One region of the Shewanella sedimentimangrovi genome, then DNA from elsewhere that is predicted to be linked to it. Evidence: predicted binding sites of a transcription regulator. Region 1 holds the regulator's gene; each other region holds the start of a gene.
The links. Region 1 encodes MetJ, which represses methionine synthesis genes. Its sites were predicted from a motif close to TAGACGTCTAGACGTCTA; they were not measured.
Positions count from the first base shown of each region.

Region 2: metK (methionine adenosyltransferase) is a predicted target of MetJ. The motif match lies at 1,926-1,943, and genes of this name have one in related genera.
Region 3: serA (phosphoglycerate dehydrogenase) is a predicted target of MetJ. The motif match lies at 2,273-2,290, and genes of this name have one in related genera.

Region 1 is NZ_CP071502.1:3,618,059-3,622,720, reverse strand. Features, by position in the region: gene JYB85_RS16155 (conjugal transfer protein TraF) at 1-944, shown strand, start outside; gene JYB85_RS16150 (sulfite exporter TauE/SafE family protein) at 941-1,669, opposite strand; gene metJ (met regulon transcriptional regulator MetJ) at 1,745-2,059, opposite strand; gene metB (cystathionine gamma-synthase) at 2,275-3,441, shown strand; gene JYB85_RS16135 (bifunctional aspartate kinase/homoserine dehydrogenase II) at 3,451-4,662, shown strand, end outside.
Region 2 is NZ_CP071502.1:3,167,786-3,172,447, reverse strand. Features, by position in the region: gene JYB85_RS14000 (GNAT family N-acetyltransferase) at 1-326, shown strand, start outside; gene JYB85_RS13995 (hypothetical protein) at 323-658, shown strand; gene metK (methionine adenosyltransferase) at 731-1,882, opposite strand; gene tkt (transketolase) at 2,226-4,220, shown strand; gene epd (erythrose-4-phosphate dehydrogenase) at 4,336-4,662, shown strand, end outside.
Region 3 is NZ_CP071502.1:807,056-811,717, forward strand. Features, by position in the region: gene ygfZ (tRNA-modifying protein YgfZ) at 1-806, opposite strand, end outside; gene serA (phosphoglycerate dehydrogenase) at 947-2,176, opposite strand; gene JYB85_RS03300 (DUF2238 domain-containing protein) at 2,339-2,938, shown strand; gene JYB85_RS03305 (helix-turn-helix transcriptional regulator) at 3,191-3,850, shown strand; gene exeM (extracellular exonuclease ExeM) at 4,251-4,662, shown strand, end outside.

The sequences.
Region 1 (4,662 bases):
TAGATCTGCTGCAGGATGACTACGATGCCTTGCAGACGGCTATTGATAATGCCAATCCCACCGCAGTTGATACCTATCGCAATGCCCTGGTGAGTGATCTGGAATCACTGCAGGACAACAACGCCTATCTTAGTGGTGGTATTGGCTTGAGCGTCAGCATGCCTTCCAAGGGAATGGGCTGGGCCGTCATTTACAAGAGTTATCTGGATGGTATTGGCATAGCGGATATCAGCGACGCCGATATAGTACTGCTTAACAGTGTGGATCCGGTCAATCCACCGCAAATTGGGGATTTGACCTCCCAGGGCCGGGTTATAGCCGGTGCCATATCAGATATCGGGGTGGCGGTCAGTATGCCGCTGTCGATTGTTAATATGCCGGTGACAGTGGGGGTTACCCCAAAAATCCAGCGCCTCGACAGCTTCAACTATGGTGTCAGTGCCAACAATTTTGATGAAGGCGATTTCGATGGCAGCGACTACAGCAACGATGAAACCGGTTTTAACCTGGATGTGGGTATCGCCATTGAGCCCATGCATGGCATGGTCATAGGTCTTGCCGGCCGCAACCTGATAAAGCGGGAGCTGGACACAGTTGAGTCAGAAGGTATTCAGGCCACCTACAGAGTGGGGCCAACAGTGACCGTTGGCGTGGCTTACCAGTGGGATGGTTTTACCGTAACCACGGATTTGGATCTGCTTGAAAATGAAAAGTTTGTCGACATGGAGGGTACCCAGTATTGGCGTGTGGGCGGTGAATACCAGGCCATGGACTGGTTGGCGTTACGGCTGGGCTACCGCCACGATCTGAATGATGTGACCGCCAATCTTTATTCCCTCGGCACCGGTTTTGCCATAGGCAAGAGTTTTAAGCTGGATCTCAGCGGTATGTTCGGCAATGACAATGCCTACGGCGCGGCACTGCAAACCTCCTATCACTTCTAACCAAGCAGGCTGGCCAGCGACTTAAAGGTCAGCAGCAGGGCGCTTAAGGAACATAAAACCAGGGTCATCACCCTGGTTTTATTTTTATCAACCCTGTGGATCATTTTCCCGGCCAGCAGGTAGGCCAAAATGACACCGGGCAGCAGTTGCAGCGACCACCACAAGTGCTCAGTGCTCAGCAAGCCTGCCAAGGCCAGAATCACCAAAGCAATCAGGGAGCTGAAGATAAAAAAGGCCGACAGTGCCGCCCGGAATTTACCGGGATCCTTGCCCGCCAGCAACAGCGCCATCGGCGGGCCGCCAATGGCGGCTATGGTGCCGAATACCCCGGACAGGGTACCGGCCGCGAACAGGGTCAGGCGGTTCACCGGCAGTTCGAAGCGTTTAAGGCTGAGCAATACGGCGATGGCCACAATGGCGGCTATGGCCAGCCCCAGTACATCCTGTGGAGCCAGGAGTAACAGGGTGGCACCCAGCAGGCCGCCGGGAACCCGTCCCAGCAGGGCATATTGCAGACCCTTGAACTCCAGTTGACCGCGCTCCCGCACCAGGGTCAGCAGGGCAATGGAGAAGCCCATGACTATCACAGGGGCCGGCACCAGTCGCGGCTCCAGCAGATACAACAGCGGACTGGCTACTACAGCCAGACCAAAGCCAATCAGACTTTGGATCAGGGCGCCACTGAAGATGATCAGCAGGGCCAACAACCAGGTAACAGGATCCATCAAAGTACTCCGGGGCCAAAAACACACAAGGATCGCCGAGCGATCCTTGTGTGTTTATCTTTCATTGACAGGAGTTTACTCCATGTCTTCCCATTCGATTCCCATCTCATCCATCAGGCGCTTGGCTTCGGCGGGGATGCTGTCGGGTTTGTCTTTTGACAGGTCGTCATCATTGGGCAGCGGTTGGCCCGTGTAGGCATGTAAAAAGGCCTCACACAGCAATTCACTGTTGGTTGCATGACGCAGGTTGCCGACCTGGCGACGGGTGCGCTCATCGGTCAATACTTTCAACACTTTCAAAGGAATGGAAACGGTAATCTTTTTAACCTGCTCATTCTTCTTTCCGTGCTCAGCATAGGGGCTGATGTATTCGCCATTCCATTCAGTCATTGACTCACCTGTGATATCCGAAATTCGGTGCCGATTTTAAACCCTTACAAACTACAGTCAAATAATTGCTGCTAAAACGCCCCATCTGTGGGCTCTCGCCAACAAGTATAGACGTCTAAAAGTCTGGATGCCTATTGACCTCGGTATAATTGCTGAGTTAATTTAGACGTCCAGACATCCATTGTGATGCGCAAGCGTATTTTGAGGATCCGAGTATGACAGAGCGTCGAGCCGCAACCATAGCCGTACGTCAGGGCATTGAGAGTGACAGCCAGCATGGTGCCGTGGTACCGCCCATCTACCTGTCGACCAATTACAGTTTTGACGGTCACACCCAGCCACGGGCATTCGACTACAGCCGTTCGGGTAATCCCACCCGCTCCCAACTTGGAGAGGCCCTGGCCCAATTGGAGCATGGCAGCAGCGGTATCATTACCTGCACCGGTATGGCAGCCATCACCCTGGTGACCAGTCTGCTCGGAGCCGATGATTTATTGGTGGTACCCCATGACTGCTACGGCGGCAGCTATCGCCTGTTCACCAACCTGGCGAAGAAAGGCCAGTTCCGCCTGCTGGTGGTCGATCAATCGGATACGGCGGCGCTGGATGCGGCCCTGGCCCAAGGACCGGCCATGGTATGGCTGGAGACTCCCTCCAATCCGCTTTTGCGGGTAGTGGACATAGCCGCCATTGCCGATGCCGCCCACAAGGTGGGCGCCAAGGTGGTGGTGGACAACACCTTCCTCTCGCCCATATTGCAGCAACCCTTGTTGCTGGGGGCCGACATAGTGGTGCACTCCACCACCAAGTACATCAATGGCCACAGCGATGTGGTCGGTGGCGCCGTGGTGTGTCGCGATGCCGAGCTGGGGGAACGCCTGCATTGGTGGTCCAATACCCTGGGACTCACAGGCGGCGCCTTTGACAGCTACCTGACCCTGCGCGGGGTGCGCACCCTGGCGGTGCGGGTGCGGCAGCACCAGGCAAACGCCGAGCGCATAGTGGCCCGTTTGGCTGCCAGCGAGCTGGTGCGCAAGGTGTATTACCCCGGGCTCAAGGATCACCCTAGGCACGAGATTGCCGCCCGGCAACAACAGGGCTTTGGCGCTATGCTGAGTTTTGAGCTTGAAGGTGGCCAGGAAGAGCTGGTGGCCTTTCTCGGGGCGCTGCAGTTTTTCAGCATCGCCGAAAGTCTCGGTGGGGTAGAGAGCCTGGTGGCAGTGCCCGCCACCATGACCCACAGGGCCATGGACAGCGATGCCCGCGCCGAGGCCGGGATCAGTGACACCCTGCTGCGTTTGTCGGTGGGGATTGAAGATGTGGAAGATTTGCTGGCCGACATAGAGGCCGGACTCGCCGCCGTGGCGGCCTGCAAGCAATAGGAGCCTGATGTGGCACGATGTCATTTACATAAATTCGGTGGCTCCAGCCTGGCGGATGCGGACTGTTATCGTCGGGTGGCCCATATACTGCTGACCCAGGGGCGCAGTGACGATCTGGTGGTGGTGTCGGCCGCCGGCAAGAGCACCAATTTTCTCTATCGTCTGCTGGAGCTGAGCGACAAAGGTGCCCTGTGGCAGGAAGAGTTGCAGCAGCTGATGGGCTATCAGCAACAACTGATTGAGCAGTTGCTCAGTGCCGAACAGGCCCGCCACCTGCGTGAGCGCCTGGCCACGGACAAGGCCCAGTTGCAGACCCTGCTGGCCCTTGGTGAACGCAACGACTATCAGGTGAATCAGGTGGTCAGTTTCGGCGAGCGCTGGTCGGCTCGTTTGATGGCGGCGCTGCTGCGTGAATCCGGCGTGGCGGCAAGCCACGTGGATGCCTGCAGTATACTGGTGGCCGATGAGGGCGCTGTGCCACAGATTCGCACCGCCGAGTCCCGTGCCAAGGTGCAGGCGCTGCTGGCCGAACATCCGGACGAGCGCTTGGTGATCACCGGCTTTATCTGCGCCAACAGCCGCGGCGATACCCTGCTGCTGGGCCGCAACGGCTCGGATTTCAGCGCGACCTTGATTGCCAGCCTGGCCGATATCGACCGGGTCACCATCTGGACCGATGTGGAAGGGGTGTTTAACGCCGATCCCAACAAGATCAATGACGCCAAGTTGCTGGCCAGCATGTCACTGGCCGAGGCCGACCGCCTGGCCCGTCTGGGTTCGCCCGTGCTCCATTCCCGTACCCTGCAACCCCTGTTTGACACCCGGGTCAGCATGGCGGTGCGCTCAAGCTATGCGCCACACACCGCCTTTACCCTGGTGGCGCCCTCAAGCTCCCGCGCCAGCGCCCCCGTGGTGACCAACCTTAACGAGGTGGCCTGTTTCAGCCTGACCCTGGGCGGTGACTGCGACACCCTGCTGAGCCAGCTGGCAGAAGCCGGTGTGGCTCCGCTGGCCTGGTGGCCCGCAGCCAATGGCCGATTGGAACTGGCCTATATGCCCGAGCTGCAACGCCAGGCCCTGAACCAGCTCAATGCCCTGGCGCCGGAGCTGGAGATCAGTGACATCAGCGTCGCCACGGATCTCGGACTGGTGGCCCTGGTCAGCGCCGATGCCCACTTATATCGCCGCGGCTTTGCCCGTTTGCTCAGTCGTGAGGCCAGG
Region 2 (4,662 bases), 450 kb from region 1:
ACGGAAACAGGCACATCTATGGTGCCATTGGCAAACAATTGCAACGTTTGGGCGGTTTTGAACGCAGCTGCCAATATGGACCCATCTGGGTCAGTCCGGCGGCTCGTGGTACTGGAGTATTCCAACTTCTGGTGGATGCCCTCTGGCCCAGGTTGGCCGAGCGCTTCAGCCATGCCGTGACCTTTATCGCCGAGGACAATGAGCGTTCCTTTGCGGCGCATACGGCCAAGGCCGGGATGCAGGTGCTGGATCTGTTTGGCTTTGAAGGGCGGGATTTTTACCTGCTGGCGCGAAGCCTGAATTCAAGTAATGAGAGCAGGTCATGAGCGCTGAATTATTGCCCCTGGCGCTGCAACCTTGGACCGGGCTGAGATTGAGCCCCTTTGACAACCTGAGGTTCTGTTTCTCGACCCTGTACCATCAGGGCATAGAGTGCCGGGCTTTTGAGGCCAAGGCCTCTGATGGCAAGCGTCATTACTTGCTTGAGGGGGACGACTGGTTGCTTGATTGTGGCGTGGTGACCCGCGCCAGCGCCGAACTGGTGCCACTGGTGTCAGATGAGGGCTGGAGTGAACTTGAATCCCTGGACTTGGTGCCGGTGGCGGAAAGCCAGTTGGTCTTTTTAACCATTCAGCATGCCCATTTTGATCATCTGTGAGCCTCAGCAAATATCGGATTTAGCAGCCAATAAAAAACCGCCCTGAGGCGGTTTTTTTGTGCTTGGCGGACCTTAGAGGCCGGCGTCGGCACGCAGGGCTTCTGCCTTGTCTGTCTGTTCCCAGGGGAACTCGTTACGGCCGAAGTGACCGTAGGCGGCAGTGGCCTGGTAGATTGGACGGGCCAGGTTCAGCATTTCGGTCAGGCCGTAGGGGCGCAGATCGAAGTGACGACGCACCAGCTGGATCAGCTTGTCTTCGTCGAGTCTGGAAGTACCGAAGGTTTCCAGGCTGATAGAGGTTGGCTCGGCTACACCTATGGCGTAGGACACTTGCAGTTCGCAGCGCTCGGCGAGGCCGGCGGCAACAATGTTCTTGGCCACGTAACGTGCTGCGTAAGCGGCGGAGCGGTCAACCTTGGACGGATCTTTACCGGAGAAGGCGCCACCACCGTGACGGGCCATGCCGCCATAGGTGTCGACTATGATCTTGCGACCGGTCAGACCGCAGTCACCCATAGGACCACCGATAACAAAACGGCCAGTTGGGTTGATAAAGAACTTGGTGTCCTTGTTCAGCCACTGGGCAGGCAGTACCGGCTTGATGATGGTTTCCATCACGCCTTCGATCAAATCGGCCTGGGATACGCTGTCGCAATGCTGGGTAGACAGTACCACGGCGTCGATGCCGACAATCTTGCCCTGGTCATAGGCGAAGGTCACCTGGGACTTGGCATCGGGACGCAGCCAGGACAGGGTTCCGTCCTTGCGCACTTCTGATTGACGCTTCACCAGTGCGTGGGCGTAGGTGATGGGCGCAGGCATCAGCACATCGGTTTCATTGCTGGCATAGCCGAACATCAGACCCTGGTCACCTGCACCCTGTTCTTTGGGATCGGCGCGATCAACACCCTGGTTGATGTCGGGGGATTGCTTGCCTATGGCATTGAGCACGGCGCAGGAGTCGGCATCGAAACCCATGTCTGAATGGGTGTAGCCGATTTCGCGCACTGTTTTGCGGGTCAGTTCTTCAATGTCGACCCAGGCAGAGGTGGTGACTTCGCCACCCACAAGTACCATGCCGGTCTTGACATAGGTTTCACAGGCCACGCGGGCCTTGGGGTCCTGGGCCAGAATGGCGTCCAGTACCGCGTCGGAAATCTGATCCGCAATTTTATCGGGATGACCTTCTGAGACCGACTCAGAGGTAAACAAGTGTTTTGCCATGTTAGGAAAATCTCGTCGTTTAACGTAAAAACGTGTAGCAGCATCTACATCTAGACGGCCATTTTAGTTGAAATCGGGGCCGCGATCACCCGCTTTGTGCAAAATTTCCGTCATATTGTGACCATCCGCCGGACAATCACGGCTTTGGCGCTATTTTCACCGCCCATTGGCGCAGAATTGTAAACTGAGTGTTCCAGTCTGAAATCAGCCTTGAACACCTGGAAAAAGGGTCGGGATTCCAGGCCCTTGGGCTGGGGCCAATTTAAATTTGCGCCCTGTCCGCAGTTAAGGGAAAATATGCCACCCAATTGCCCTTAAAGCCTCAAAACCAGCAGGAGAGAGCATGTCTTCCCGTAAAGAACTCGCTAACGCCATCCGTGCCCTGAGCATGGACGCAGTGCAGAAAGCCAATTCCGGTCACCCAGGTGCCCCCATGGGGATGGCCGATATTGCCGAAGTCCTTTGGCGCGATCATCTGAAACACAACCCCACCAATCCACAGTGGGCCGACCGCGACCGTTTTGTGCTCTCCAATGGCCATGGTTCCATGCTGCACTACTCGCTGCTGCATCTGGCCGGTTACGATCTGGGCATCGAAGATCTCAAGCAGTTCCGTCAGCTGCACTCCCGTACCCCGGGCCACCCTGAATACGGTTATGCCCCCGGCATTGAAACCACCACAGGTCCCCTGGGTCAGGGCATCACCAACGCCGTGGGTATGGCCATTGCCGAGAAGACCCTGGCGGCTCAATTCAACCGCGACGGGCACGACATAGTTGACCACTTCACCTATGTGTTCATGGGCGACGGCTGTCTGATGGAAGGTATCTCCCACGAGGCCTGCTCCCTGGCCGGCACTCTGGGTCTGGGCAAACTGATCGCCTTCTGGGATGACAACGGCATTTCCATTGACGGTCACGTGGAAGGCTGGTTCACCGATGACACTGTCAAGCGTTTCGAGTCCTACGGCTGGCACGTGGTTGCCGGTGTTGACGGTCACGATGCTGCTGCCATCAACGCAGCCATCGAGGCGGCCAAGGCCGATCCCCGTCCATCGCTCATCTGCTGCAAGACCATTATCGGTTACGGCTCACCCAACAAGTCAGGTTCACACGACTGCCACGGCGCGCCACTGGGCGATGCTGAAATCGCTGCCGCCCGTGAGTTTCTCGGTTGGAAGCACGACCCATTCGTGATCCCTGCCGACATCTATGCCGCCTGGGATGCCAAGGAAGCGGGTATTGCTGCCGAGAAAAACTGGGATGCCAAGTTCGCTGCTTACGCTGCCGCTCACCCAGAGCTGGCTGCCGAGTTTGAGCGCCGTATCAAGGGCGAACTGCCAGCCAACTTCCAAATCGAAGCCCAGGCCTATATCGAGAAGCTGCAGGCCACTCCTGCCAACATCGCTTCCCGTAAGGCGTCACAAAACGCTCTGGAAGCCTTCGGTGCCATGCTGCCGGAATTCCTCGGTGGCAGTGCCGACCTGGCGCCATCCAACCTGACCATGTACTCGGCTTCCAAGTCCATCACGGCTGATGATGCCAGCGGCAACTACCTGCACTACGGTGTGCGTGAGTTCGGTATGACCGCCATCATCAACGGTATCGCCCTGCACGGTGGCTTTGTGCCCTACGGTGCGACCTTCCTGATGTTCATGGAATATGCCCGTAACGCCATGCGTATGGCGGCGCTGATGAAGGTGCAAAACATCCAGGTTTACACCCACGACTCCATCGGTCTGGGTGAAGACGGCCCAACCCACCAGCCGGTGGAGCAAATGGCGTCCTTGCGTATGACCCCCAACATGAGCACCTGGCGCCCCTGTGATCAGGTGGAGTCTGCCGTGGCCTGGAAATACGCCATCGAGCGTAAAGACGGCCCGACTTCGCTGATCTTCTCCCGTCAGAACCTGGCGCAAATGCCACGTACTGCCGAGCAGCTGGCCAACGTCAACAAGGGCGCTTACGTGCTGGTTGACAGCGCTGCGGCTCCCGAGCTCATCATCATAGCCACCGGCTCCGAAGTGGAACTGGCGGTTAAGGCCCAGGCCGAACTGACTGCCAAGGGCAAGCAGGTGCGCGTGGTATCCATGCCCTGTACCGATCTGTTCGACAAGCAGGATGCGGCCTACAAGGAAGCGGTTCTGCCGGCAAGCGTCACAAAACGCATCGCCGTGGAAGCCGGTATTGCCGATTACTGGTATAAGTATGTGGGCCTGAACGGTCGCATTATCGGTATGACCACCTTCGGTGAGTCTGCGCCGGCCAACCAGTTGTTCGAAATGTTCGGCTTTACCACTGCCAAGGTGGTTGCCGCCGCAGAAGAACTGCTGGCTTAAGCGTCAAGGGGGCAGGAAGCCCGCTTCCTGTCCACAATCCCGGGTGAGTTCAGGCTCATCCGGGTTTTGTCTATCTGCCTCCTGTGTGGGCTGAATTGAGGATTGTTGGCTGGGTATGATCAGAGTTGCGATCAATGGTTATGGCCGAATCGGCCGCTCGGTGTTGCGTGCCCTGTATGAGTCGGGCAAGCGGCAACAGTTCCAAATTGTCGCCATTAATGAACTGGCCAAACCCGAAGCCATAGTGCACCTGACCAACTATGACACCACCCACGGCCGTTTTCAGACCCGGGCCCAGCTCGATAAAGATGCTGCAACGGGGGAGTCCTGGATGGTCCTCGGTGATGACTCGATACGGCTGCTCTGTGAAGAAGATGCCGCCAAACTGCCCTGGGGCGAGCTTGGCATAGACCTGGTGTTTGAAGCCACCGGCGCCCTGATT
Region 3 (4,662 bases), 1.4 Mb from region 1:
GCCTTGCGATGGCCCCCTTCAACGGCGATTTCCAGGGTGCTCTCCAGGCGCACCTTGGTGGCTGCCGTGCCCGACAGCACGTACAGGGCGCGCTTGTTGCCACCGCGGTAATGGGTGCGGGCCACGGTTTCCTGGCCCATGTAGCAGCCCTTGGTAAAGCTGATGCCATCCAGCGCCTGCAGGTTGCACATCTGCGGTATGTACTCGTTGGCATGGTTGGCCGCCAGGTTGGGGTAACCATCGCGGATCTCCAGCGCCTGCCAGGCACTGGCGTCATAGAGAGGCTGACCGCTGCCGGCCATCAGAGCCTCGGCATCGGCCTTGGGCAATACCAGGATGTAGCGCGCCTTGTCCCGGATGACGGCACCCTGTTCCAGGGCGGTCAGGGCCGCGTCACAGGGGCCGAATTTGGCTTCGACAAAGGCCTTGGCCTCGCTGCCCATCACTCCGAGCAGGGTCCAATCGCCACTGGCATCCACCAGTTCGGCCTTGCTGAACACGGCGTATTTCTTCAGTTGTGGCAGGTCGATTTCCAGGGCGCTGCGGGGCATCATCAGCGCCAGGGCATCGCCCAGGGAAAAGGCGCGGAAACTGGCCAGCATGCGACCCTTGGGATCGCAATGGGCACCCCAGCACCAGGCGTCGTTGGCCAGGGAGCTGATGTCGGCGGTCACCTGACCGTGAATAAAGCTGCGGCCCTGCTCGCCGCTGATGCGGATAAGCCCCAGGTGGTTAAGCAGGCACAGCCCCAGGGCTGGGCCCTGGCTGTCCAGTGACCATTGGGGTTGGGATACTGTGAAGGTCATTGCGGATTCCTTTGGAAAAAACGGCAAGTATGCCCGGATTGTAGCGGATTAAGCGTCTGACATTAAAGGGGCAGAAGCAAAGAGCGGCGGCAAAAACAAAAGGGGCACCATAGGCGCCCCTTTTAACCATGCCCCGCTTATCAGTACAACAGGCGGGTACGGATTGTGCCTTCGATGGCCTTCATCTGCTCCAGGGCCTCTTCGGCCTGGTGAGTGTCCACTTCCATCACCACGTAACCTATGTCGGCGGTGGTTTGCAGGTACTGGGCCGAGATGTTGATGCTCTTCTCGGCGAAGGCCTGGTTAATCTTGATCAGAATACCGGGGCGGTTTTTATGTATATGCAGCAGACGCGAGGTGCCCTTGTGCAGTGGCAGGGAAACCTCGGGGAAGTTGACCGCAGACACTGTACTGCCGTTGTCCGAGTACTTGGCCAGCTTGCCGGCCACTTCGATACCTATGTTTTCCTGGGCTTCTTCTGTGCTGCCACCCACGTGCGGGGTGAGGATCACATTGTCGAGGCCGCGCAGGGGGCTGATGAATTCGTCGGTGTTGGACTTGGGCTCCACCGGGAACACGTCGATGGCGGCACCGGCCAGATGCTCTTCCTTGAGGGCGGCGGTCAGGGCATCAATGTCGACCACGGTACCGCGGGAAGCGTTGATCAAAATGCTGCCCTTGCGCATGGCGGCCAGCTCTTCGGGGCCGATCATGTTCTTGGTCTGTGGGGTCTCGGGTACGTGCAGGCTGACCACGTCGGCCTGGGCCAGCAGTTGCTCCATGGAGTGTATTTGCTGGGCATTACCCAGCGGCAGCTTGTCTTCGATATCGAAGAACACCACCCGCATACCCAGGGTTTCCGCCAGGATCCCCAGTTGGGTACCTATGTGGCCATAGCCAATCACACCCAGGGTCTTGCCGCGCACTTCGAAGCTGCCGTTGGCGCTCTTGAGCCAGCCACCGCGGTGGGCCAGGGCGTTACGCTGGGGTATGCCGCGCATCAGCATAATGATCTCACCCAGTACCAGCTCGGCAACGCTGCGGGTGTTGGAGAAGGGGGCGTTGAACACAGGGACACCGGCCAGTTCGGCGGCCTTAAGGTCCACCTGGTTGGTACCGATACAGAAGCAGCCTATGCCCACCAGTTTCTCGGCCCTGGCCAGCACTTCGGCGCTCAGGTGGGTGCGGGAGCGGATCCCGACAAAGTGGGCATCTTTAATCGAAGCGATCAGCTCATCCTCCGCCAGGGAGGCCTTGTGATACTCGATATTGGTGTAACCTGCGCGCTCGAATACATTCACCGCAGACTGGTGGACGCCTTCCAACAACAGGATCTTGATTTTATCCTTGTCCAGCGAGTGTTTCGCCATCTGTTGATACCCTCTTCGTTTTAGGAATTATGCTTATGCTATGTGCTATGCTGACTGCCAACTGCCAGCACAAATTAGCATTTTTTTAACCTGCTGTGGAGGGCTGGACGGCTAAAGTGTTTATTCCAATTTTAGAACAATATCGTATAAGAGGTCCGTTCTTTGTATAAACCCTTAATATGGCTGGGCAGCTACCTGGCAATCCTGCTCTGGTCCGTTTACCAACCCCACGATGGTTTTACCTGGTTTTTAGAGGCGGTACCTGCACTCGTCGCCCTGCCGCTGCTGGCCCTGACCCGCAAACGCTTTCCCCTGACGCCCCTGGCCTATGTGTTGGTGTTGCTGCACTGCAGCATATTGTTTGTGGGTGCCCACTATACCTATGCCGAGGTGCCGCTGTTTGACAGCCTGGCCCAGTGGATGGGGAGCGAGCGCAACAATTACGACAAGCTGGGGCACCTGGCCCAGGGCTTTGTCCCCGTGATACTGGCGCGGGAAATCATGCTGCGAAAGCAAGCGGTGAAACCCGGGGCCTGGTGTCATTTCCTGTGTCTGTGTTTTGTGTTGGCCCTGTCGGCCTTCTATGAACTTATCGAATGGTGGGTGGCGGTGGCCACCGGGGACAGTGCCGAGGCGTTTCTCGGCACCCAGGGTTATGTCTGGGACACCCAGTCCGACATGCTGATGGCGCTGCTCGGCGGCATGCTGGCATTGCTGCTGTTTAACCGTATGCATGACCGTCAGTTGCAAAAAATTACCTAATATTATCAATTGCTTCTATTGTGACAGTTCAAATAAAATCCAACTAGTGATTGTGATTCAACGGCTTAGCCTTTGGGCGTTTTTCAAGCTTGTCAGAATCATACTTTGGACTGATGGAGTTATGCTTTGCCGGCAGCACAATCTAGCCCGAGTAACAGCATTAACTATAAAGGCCAGAACATGGAATGTTGGCCACAGAATTACCTGAGTAATGCCACAAAACCATAAGAGACTTTTCAGGGAGAAAAGCAGATGAGTAACATCAATGAGCTAATTTTTGTTCATCAGGTCGCAGCCCCTTGCCATCTGGCCATGCTGGCCGAGTCCATAGGTTTGAAGACCCGGGTGGTACGTCATGCCGCTGAGCTGGAGCCCAGCGGTAATCCCAACGCGTTTTATCTGATAGCCCAAAAAGGGTCGGCACTGGATAACCAGGGCATTCCCTTGCTGGCCAGTCGCCTGGTTCAGCATGTACCCGTGGCCCTGTATCACGTGGACCGTGGTGCCCTGGAGCCCGAGGCCGCCCTCTTGATGGGGATCCGTGGCCTGCTGTATGCGGATCAGCGCCTCGACCTTATGCTCACCGGGCTGCGCAAGATGGTGGCCGATGAGCTGTGGTTCGAGCGGCCGCTGATCAGCAAGGTGTTCCGGCAGTTGGTTAAAAAGCTCGATAGCCGCGAATCCCAGACCCACGACAGCCTGGCGGCGCTGCAGTCCCTTACCAATCGCGAGCGCACCATAATCCAGTTGGTGTCCAGCGGTGCCCGCAACAGGGAAATCGCCGACAATCTGTGTATCAGCGAGCACACGGTCAAGGCCCATATTTCCTCGATTTTCAAAAAAACCGAATCCCGTAACAGGGTAGAGTTATTGCGCTGGGCCCAGAATCACCAGCAATATTTCAGTCTCTGATTTAATCGCATTGTGTACCATGAAATCGACAAATTCATGGTGCACAATGCTATTTAAATACCGTATTTAATTCCGTTATTTGTTGATTAAAATACCGGCGTTTGAATTTGCCCGTGTGAATCTAATTTACCGTGCTGGATATATTCAGTCGGCTATTAAGATCATATCGCGTCTTGGCTGTTTTCTGCTTAATTTATGTTTTTATTGGTTTTCATCTTTAAGTCTTGATTTGACTGTTCTTTTATCTGTAAAAAAGATCATATTTATCCGTGTGTTATACGCTTTAATTCCATTGATGAACTGTGATCTTTCCCCTTCTTTTAGTTGATTATCTTTGGGACAATCCCGCCGCTCGTTAATAAAGAATAACGACAATATTATAAATACAGGGGTTGAAAATATGGATAATGTTAACAAGCTGACAGCCATAGCGCTGGCAGTGGCTTCGGCTTTGCCTGTGATGGCCAATGCCGATGTATTGATCACCGAATATGTCGAAGGCAGTTCCAATAACAAGGCCATCGAACTTTATAACAGCGGCGACGCCGCCGTGGATCTGACCGGCTATAAGCTGGTGCGCTACAAAGACGGCGCCACAGATCCACTGGACATGGTGCAGCTGGACGGCCAAAGCCTGGCGCCCAAGGCCATCAAGGTCATCACGCACCCGAGCGCGGCCATCACCTTGCCCGCCGGTACCGACTCAATGACAGGGGAGCTCTACTTCAACGGTGGTGACGCCGTGGGTCTGCTCAAAGACGGCGCCGTGGTGGATCTGGTGGGCGCGGTACCTACCCCCCTGGATTGGGGCA